DNA from 2 places in the Pseudoclavibacter sp. JSM 162008 genome. Region 1 is predicted to be linked to the other one. Evidence: riboswitches for the same ligand, from Rfam matches in the RefSeq annotation. Region 1 holds a riboswitch; the other holds the start of a gene.

Region 1 (4,326 bases):
TGGACGTGGGCTCGTCGAGCACGAGCACGCGCGGCTGGGTGACGATGGCCGCGGCGAGGGCCACCCGCTGCGTCTCCCCGCCGGAGAGCGTCGCGGAGCGTTGGTCGATCAGCGTCGACGCTCCGACGGTGTCGAGAGCGTTGGCCACGGCAGGACCGATCGACGGGGCGGGCCACGCGTGGTTCTCGAGCGGGAAGGCGACTTCGTCGGCCACGTCGGGGAGGCACACCGACGAGGCCGGGTTCTGCGCCACGACGGACAGGTTCCGCGAGATCGTCGGCACGTCATGCTCCTGCGTGTCCATGCCGCAGACGCGCATGGTCCCGCTCACCTGCGCTGGCACGGCGTGGGGGATGACCCCGCTCAGCGCCTGCAGCAGCGTCGACTTCCCGGAACCGGACGGCCCGATGACGAGGACGTGCTCGCCCGGCTGGACCCGCAGGTCCACCGGCCCCAGCCCGTCGCCCGACGAGTGAATCACCTCGAAGCCGTGCGCCTCGATGTCGAACTCCGGGCTCTCCGAGGGCGCCGTGTCAGGCCGCACGGCGCACGGCCAGGGGCTTCGTGTCCTGCACGATCGCGAAGTTGTCGAGCACGCCCGTGCGCACGAGTGCGTCGACGATGAGCTTCGCGAGGAGGCCGCCGAGGATGATGCCGGACGCGAGCTGGATGCCGAACCGCAGGAACAGGATGTCCTGCCCGTACCAGCCGGAGCGGAACGCCGAGTAGAAGAACACGAGGCCAGCACCGAGCGCCCCGGAGATGGCGTACCGCAGCCAGCCGTACTTCCTGTACCGGCCGATCGCGAAGGGCAGCTCGCTGCCGACGCCCTGGATCGCGGCCGCGACGAACAGCAGAGGGCCGACCGCCGAGCCGAGGAAGACGACCTCGATGACCGAGGCGAGCACCTCGGCGATGACGCCGACGAACGGCCGCCGGATGATGGCGATCGCGATGGGCGCGACCAGCAGCCAGCCGCCGAAGAGGAAGTGCTGGGCGAGGTCACCCGCCGGCCCCATGGCGATCGAGAGCGCCGTCCAGGCCTGCACCAGCGCCCAGTAGAGGAATCCGAAGACCGTGCCGAGCACGACCATGAGCACGATGTCGCGCAGCTTGAGGCTCATGCCCGCGCTCCCGCTGCTGCGCCTGCCGCGTGGCTCGGGCTGTTGAGCGAGATCGTGAGGTGGCTCGTGACGTGCTGCACGTGCGCGCCGACCCCGGCCCAGGCCACGACGACGGTCTCGAGGACGCGGCCGAGGTCCCCGCTGAGCTTCGTGACGAAGTGCTCGGATGCAACGAACGTGCCGCTCGCCTTGGCCGTCTCGATGGCGGCGTAGATCTCCCGCATGTGGTCGGGCGTCCGCGCATCCGCCCCCGCGTCCTCGAGCGGGTACAGCGCCCATTCGGCGCTCGCGAAGCTCCCCGTGTGCCGCCCGCGCGGGGCGTCCACTCGCCGCGGCCCCGCGCCGCCTGGCAGCTCGCACACCGCCTCGCCGGGGCAGCCGCGAGAGAGCAGCACCTGGACGGAGGCGTGCAGTCCGGTCGCGGCGACGTGCTGCGTGAGGTCGGTGAGCCACCGCAGCAGCGCCTGCTCGTCGCCCCCGGCGTACGTGCTGACATCGCCCGTCTCGAGGATCAGCCCCGAGGAGTCGGCCGCGTCGACCGCGGCGAGGATCACCTCGACGTAGCGGTCTGACATGACCGAGAGCGTGACTCTCGCCCCCACCCCGAATGCGAGTGGGTCTCGAGTGATGGATTCCATGTGCGTGCCTTCCGTCGGAGCGTGACGGCACGGGTGAGTCGACTCCCTTCGCTGGCATTACCCAGATCAGGTTCAACGGTCGGAGTTCGAGTACTCCCTCTCAGCCCGACTCATCGGGCTCCCGTGCACGGCCACACTGTAGCCCCGACGGTGCGCGCGGCTAGCTCGAGGCACTCGTGAAGACGACGTGATTGCCCTCGGGGTCGAGCACCTGGAGGATCTGGAAGTGAGTGGCGTCTTCGATCCCGCCGTGCTCGATCTTCGCGGCGTCGAGCCGCGCGGCCACGCTCTCAAGGTCGTCGTCGTTGAACACCACGGTGGATTTTCCAGAGCGACTCGAGTCGGCCCACAGCTGGAGGCCGGCCTCGCTTGTGAAGTGCCACTCCAGGAGGCCGGGCATCGGATTCTCGTCGGGACCCCGCCCGAAGAGCCTCCCGTAATATTCCGTAGCCTGAGCCAGGTCCGACACGGTGATCTGCGCGAGCACTCCGTTGATAGCCATGCGTCCCAGCATGCGCGAGAAGGGTGCGAGGACCCTCAACGAACATGTCCCCGCGTTTCGACGCGTAACGGGCCGCGACGGGCGCCGTGGACCGAACTCGGGGCGCGGCCTAGCGTCGCACCATGACGAACCCCAACCGAATCCACCTCGGCGTCGCACTCGATGGCGCCGGCATCCACCCGGCGGCCTGGCGGGAGCCGAGCGCTCGCCCAGACGAGCTCTTCACGCCCGAGTACTGGGTGGGGCTCGTGCAGCTCGCCGAGCGGGGCCTCCTCGACTTCGTCACCATCGAGGACTCGCTCGCGCTCCAGAGCGGCGAGTTCCTCCGCCAGGACAACCGGACCGACGAGGTCAGGGGTCGCCTGGACGCGCTCCTCATCGCCGCCCGCGTCTCGCCCGTCACGGAGCACATCGGCCTCATCCCGACCGTCACGACGACGCACACGGAGCCCTTCCACGTCTCGAAGGCCGTCGCAACCCTCGACTACACGAGCCTGGGCCGTGCGGGCTGGCAGGCCCGTGTCTCGCCCGGTGCGGAGCACGCGCACTTCGGACGTCGGGATGCGCCGCTCGTCGGCGAGCTCTTCGCGGAGGCCAACGACTTCGTCGAGGTCGTGCGCAGGCTCTGGGACAGCTGGGAGGACGACGCCGAGATCCGCGACGCCTCCACCGATCGGTTCCTCGACGCGGCCAAGGTGCACCGCATCGAGTTCGAGGGCAAGTGGTTCAGCGTGCGCGGACCGTCGATCACACCCCGGCCCCCGCAGGGGCAGCCGGTTGTCGCCGCGCTCGGTCACGCCGAGGTGCCGTACGAGTTCGCGGCAGCCAGCACCGACCTGCTCTTCGTGACGCCGACCGACGTCGCCTCGGCCGTGCGCATCCTGAGCGAGGTGCGGGCCGCAGAGAAGAAGGTCGAGCGGGACGGCGAGCTGTCGGTGTTCGTCGACCTCGCCGTGTTCCTCGACGGGCCGGAGGAGACGGGGTCCGCCCGCCTCAACCGCCTCAACGCGAAGGGGCGCGCGCTCGGAGAGCCGCCGGCGGTCTTCGCGGGCTCGGCCGAGGAGCTCGTCGAGCACTTCGAGACGCTCGCCGGCCTCGGCTACGACGGCTTCCGCCTGCACCCCGGCGTCGTGACCGACGACCTGCCGCGCATCGTCGCGGACGTCGTCCCGCTCCTGCAGCGCAAGGGCCTCTTCCGGGAGCGCTACGAGGAGCGCTCCCTGCGCGGCCTCCTCGGCCTCGAGACCACCGTGCCCAACCGCTACGCCGCCGTCTAGACCCGAACCCGATCAGGAGATCACCATGACGAAGAAGCAGATCATCCTCGCGGCCTACGTCGGCGGGGTCAACGAGCACACGCTCTGGGAGCACCCGGAGGCGGGCAGCCAGATCGAGTTCTCCACGTTCAAGCACGTGGCGCAGAAGGCCGAGGCCGGGAAGTTCGACTACTTCTTCCTCGCCGAGGGCCTCGCGCTGCGCTCGCGGCTCGGCGAGATCTTCGACCACGACATCTCGGGGCGGCCGGACACCATCCCGGTCCTCGCCGCCATCGCCGCCGTGACCGAGCACATCGGCCTCGTCGGGACCATCAACGCCACCTTCAACGAGCCGTACGAGCTCGCTCGCCAGTTCGCGAGCCTCGACCACCTCTCCGGTGGACGTGCCGGCTGGAACGTCGTGACGTCGTTCGACGCGTTCACGGGCGCGAACTTCCGCCGCGGGGGCTTCCTGCCGCACGCGGAGCGCTACGAGCGGGCCGAGCAGACCGTCAGCACCGTCCGGGAGCTGTGGGACTCCTGGTCGGCGGATGCGATCGTCGCGGATAAGGAGACCGGGCAGTTCCTCGACTCCGCCGACGAGGGGCGGTTCGACGTGGGAACGAGCCAGTTCGACATCAGCGGGCGCTTCACGGTTCCCCGCAGCCCGCAGGGGAGGCCGATCATCGTGCAGGCTGGCATCTCTCCGCAGGGCAGGGACTTCGCGGCTGCCAACGCCGACGTCATCTTCTCCCCGTACTCGCGCCTCGAGGAGGCACGCGACTTCTACGCCGACATCAAGGCTC
Region 2 (4,326 bases), on a different contig from region 1:
GGCGAATACCGGCGAGCGCCGACACGACGAACCTCGCTGGCAGATGCGCAACCTGGGCGAGCCCGTCCGCGAGTCTGGTCGGGTCGATGCGGCTCAGCGCGACGAGGGTCGGCACACCGATCGCGAGCACGCGCACGCCGACGGCGATGGCGAGCTGGATGGAGTTGTCGGTGATGTTGGCGTACAGGAACTGCCCGTAGCTCTCGCCTCCCGGCTTCGCGTACAGCAGCATGCTCGTGGCTGAGACGGGCGCCGCGATGAGCAGGATCCAGCTCGAGCGCAGGATCTCCACTGGGCGCACGCCGGCGACCCCGAAGGCGACCATCGCGAGCACGAGGGCGGCCAGCGCCGAGACGATGTCCAGCGTCGTGAGCAGCGGAATCGAGTACAGCACGGCGGCGAGGAAGGGCGTGACCGGGTTGACGCGGTCGAGGAACCTGCCGCCGACGGGCAGCACCTCGAGCGGCACGCCGTCGCTGTCGACCTCCACCGACCTCGCCGGCTGAGCACCCGCCGGGGCGATGCCGCGGCTCATGCCGGCACCTTCTCGTCCTTGCGGTCGTGCGCGCCGATGCGGATGCACTGGTCGCCGAGCACGCGCACGAGCTGTTCGTCGTGGGTCACGGAGACCAGCGCGTGTCCTTCGGCGACGAGGCGAGCCATGATGGCGACGAGTTCCGTCCAGGTCCTGCGGTCCTGCCCGAAGGTCGGCTCGTCGAAGATGAGGACCCGAGGCGCCGTCGCGAGCACCGTCGCGACCGAGAGGCGGCGCTGCTCGCCGCCGGAGAGCGTGAAGGGGTGCGCTTCCGCGAGGTGGGTGAGGCGCAGCGCGACGAGGAGCTCGTCGACGCGCTGGCTCGTCTCGCGCTTGCCGCGGCCCGCCGCATCCGGGCCGATTTCCAGCTCGCGGCGGACGGTCCCCGCGACGAACTGGTGCTCGGGCTGCTGGAAGACGGTGCCGATGCGCGTCAGGAGCTGCCGTGAACGCCAGGCGGACGGATGCGGACCCGCCGGAGGAGCCGTACGGAAGCGGCCGAGCCCCCAGCCGCCGCGGCGCGCACCCGCGTCATCGCCCGCATCCCGGAGCGCCTGCGTGGCCCGCACCTCGCCCTCCACGGGCGTGAGCAGTCCGGCGAGCGTGAGCGCCAGCGTCGTCTTCCCCGCCCCATTGGGGCCCAGCACAACCGTTGACTCCCCCGCGCGCAGGGTCGCCGACAACTGCGTGTGCAGGGCATGGTCGGCCCGACCGAAGCCGAGCCCGTCCGCGATCAGCAGCTCCTCCCCAGGCGAGAGAAGGGCACGCGGCACCTGCGGTTCGTGGCCGCCGATCCACACGCCGGCGGCGAGCAGCGACTCGCGGTGCTGCTCGAGGACCAGGTCAGGGGTGCCGTCGGCGAGGAGATGCTGCTCGCCCCCGAGCACGACGACCCGGTCGACGCTCGAGCGCCACACGTCCACCCGGTGCTCGATGACGATGAGCGTCGCGCCGGACGCCTCCGCTGCGCGGACCACCGCCTCGCGCACCTCGTCCACTCCGGCCGGGTCGAGGTTCGCGGTCGGCTCGTCCAGCAGGATGAGGTCGGGGCGCATGGCGAGGACACCCGCGATCGCAAGCCGCTGACGCTCGCCGCCGGACAGCTGGGCCGTCGACCGATCGAGGGGCATCCGCAGCCCGACGGCGTCGAGCGCCTCGCGCACCCGCGCCCACGTCTCCGCCCGTGGGACACCGAGGTTCTCGCAGCCGAACGCGACGTCGTCGCCGATACGGGCGAGCACCGTGTTCGCCTGCGGGTCCTGCAGGACGAGACCGACCGTGCCGCGTGCATCGCTCGGGTGCTTGCCATCGACAAGCAGTGAGCCGAGCTCCTGCCCGTCATCCTCATGATCGCCGAGCACCCCCGCCAGGGCGGCCAGGAGCGTGGACTTGCCAGCCCCCGACGGACCAAGCAGCAGCACGGCCTCGCCAGGCTCGATCGTCAGGTCGAGCTCGGCGACGGCCAGCTTCGCCCGGTCGGCGTGGCGCCAGCCCCACCCCCTCGCCTCGACTCTCGCGCCCACGAGCGCTAGCCGATTCGCTTCGAGCTTCTACCCGCAGCGAAGCGGTTCAGTGCACCGGTCGCCGCGAGCGCGCGCGTCAGGAGCCAACCGACGACGCCAGCGAGCACGGCACCCGAGAGGACGATCGAGACGAGGTAGATGGTGAGGAACTCCGGACCCTTCTCGATGTTCGCGCTGAGAAAGAGCTCGAGCGTCCACGCCGCGACCGCAGCCCCAGCCCCAGCCAGCATCGCGACGCCGAGGCCGAAGCGCTTATAGAAGAACAGCAGGAAGATGAGCTCAGCGCCGAGCCCCTGCGCGATGCCCGAGTACACGGTCTCGATCGACCACTGGCTGCCGAGGAGCATCGAGACGCTCGCCGCGAGCACCTCGACGAAGAGCGCCGCGCCGGGCTTGCGGATGATCAGCCCGCCCAGCACCCCGCCCAGCAGCCAGATACCGACGGCGATACCGCCGACACCCGGCGTGAACGCATCCATGACCGTGAACCACGCGTAGCCCACGCTGTTCCAGACGATGAAGATGAGCCCCGTCGCGACGCCGAGAACGGCGGCCGTGACGATGTCGATGACCCGCCAGCGGAAGCGGCTCCTCGGCGACCTCGCCTGAGCCGGCCCCTGCGCTGGGGAGGTGTGAGATGGAGTTGAGGAAGTTGTCATGCGATGTGCCCTTTCGAGTGAAAGTGCACGGGCGCAGAGCCTGGGGTGGCTCTGCTCGGAGATGTGCCTCCCTGCGCTGGCATTACCCAGATCAGGTTTGACGGTCGAAGGCTTGTGCCTTCCTCTCAGCCCGGACTACCGGACTCCCGTGAACACCTCCAGTATAGGCCGAAGCGAGCCCCGAGCTACTTCTTGAGGGCCTTGATGAGACGCGGAAGCGCGTGCCCGACCGTCCACACCAGCGGAATCGAGACGACAAGCAGCGTGATGATGTTCGGGCGGAAGCTCGTGCCGAACTCGTCATCGACGTACGCGCCGACGGGGACCGCCATGCCGCCGCCGCCACCGCCGGAAGAGTTCTCCTGCCCCTCCTCGTTGCTCTCGCCGCCGCCGTAGCCGTACGAGACGAGGGCGACAGGAAGGATGGTGGCCTTGCCAAGCTCCACCTTCTCGCCGTAGGCGAGCGTGACGCCGAGCTTCTTGACGGAATCGGTGAGGTTCTGCGTGAGGTTCGTCATGCGGCCAGCGTAGGTCGTCGACATGCCTGCCAACCAGGAGAACTCCTGTGTGCTGGCGGGCGAGAGCGCTCCCACCCTTTGGTAGCTTTAGTGCCTGCATCCACACGCGATGTTCTTCGGTGAAGCAAGATGAAGCAATAGGAGCGTGCATGAAAACGTGGCCCGGAAATGCCTACCCCCTCGGAGCGACGTTCGACGGAAGTGGCACGAACTTCGCGATCTTCAGCGAAGCCGCCCACAAGGTCGAGCTCTGCCTCTTCGACGACGACGGCAACGAGGAGCGGGTGAGGCTCCACGAGCGGGATGCGCACGTCTGGCACGCCTACCTGCCGCACGTGCAGCCGGGCCAGCAGTACGGCTACCGCATGCACGGCGACTATGACCCGGCGACCGGCAGCCGCTGCAACCCCGCGAAGCTCCTCCTCGACCCCTACGCGAAGGCCACGACCGGAGACATCGACTGGGACCAGTCCCTCTTCAGCTACAACTTCGGCGACCCAGACTCGTTCAACGACCTCGACTCCGCGCCCCACATGATGAAGGGCGTTGTCATCAACCCCTACTTCGACTGGGCCGGCGACCGGAAGCCGGGCATCCCCTACAACGAGTCCCTCATCTACGAAGCCCACGTGAAGGGCCTCACCCAGCTGCACCCGGATGTGCCCGAGGAGATCCGGGGCACGTACGCCGGCATCGCGCACCCCGCGATCGTCGAGCACCTCAAGCGGCTCGGCGTCACCGCCATCGAGCTCATGCCCGTGCACCAGTTCGTGCAGGACAGCACCCTCATCGAGAAGGGCCTCCGCAACTACTGGGGCTACAACACCATCTCGTTCCTCGCCCCGCACGCCGACTACGCCTCCCAGGGGACGGCCGGGCAGCAGGTGCAGGAATTCAAGTCCATGGTGCGCACCCTGCACGCCAACGGCATCGAGGTCATCCTCGACGTGGTCTACAACCACACGGCAGAGGGCAACCACCTCGGCCCCACGCTCAGCTTCCGCGGCATCGACAACGCCGCCTACTACCGCCTCGAAGAAGACGACAAGCGGTACTACACGGACTACACGGGCACCGGCAACTCGCTCAAC

Evidence for each region. Region 1 has a riboswitch for thiamine pyrophosphate ahead of ABVF28_RS08885 (YkoF family thiamine/hydroxymethylpyrimidine-binding protein). Riboswitches for the same ligand answer to the same signal wherever they lie in the genome.
Region 2: linked by a shared signal. The riboswitch ahead of ABVF28_RS02505 (ECF transporter S component) and the one ahead of ABVF28_RS08885 (YkoF family thiamine/hydroxymethylpyrimidine-binding protein) in region 1 are both predicted to bind thiamine pyrophosphate.

What each region holds. Positions count from the first base shown of each region.
Region 1 is NZ_JBEWYX010000008.1:134,325-138,650, reverse strand. It holds gene ABVF28_RS08895 (ABC transporter ATP-binding protein) at 1-544, opposite strand, end outside; gene ABVF28_RS08890 (ECF transporter S component) at 534-1,124, opposite strand; gene ABVF28_RS08885 (YkoF family thiamine/hydroxymethylpyrimidine-binding protein) at 1,121-1,762, opposite strand; TPP riboswitch at 1,790-1,897, opposite strand; gene ABVF28_RS08880 (VOC family protein) at 1,923-2,264, opposite strand; gene ABVF28_RS08875 (LLM class flavin-dependent oxidoreductase) at 2,387-3,541, shown strand; gene ABVF28_RS08870 (NtaA/DmoA family FMN-dependent monooxygenase) at 3,567-4,326, shown strand, end outside.
Region 2 is NZ_JBEWYX010000002.1:216,554-220,879, forward strand. It holds gene ABVF28_RS02495 (energy-coupling factor transporter transmembrane protein EcfT) at 1-535, opposite strand, end outside; gene ABVF28_RS02500 (ABC transporter ATP-binding protein) at 532-2,058, opposite strand; gene ABVF28_RS02505 (ECF transporter S component) at 2,064-2,717, opposite strand; TPP riboswitch at 2,769-2,878, opposite strand; gene ABVF28_RS02510 (spore germination protein GerW family protein) at 2,903-3,235, opposite strand; gene glgX (glycogen debranching protein GlgX) at 3,385-4,326, shown strand, end outside.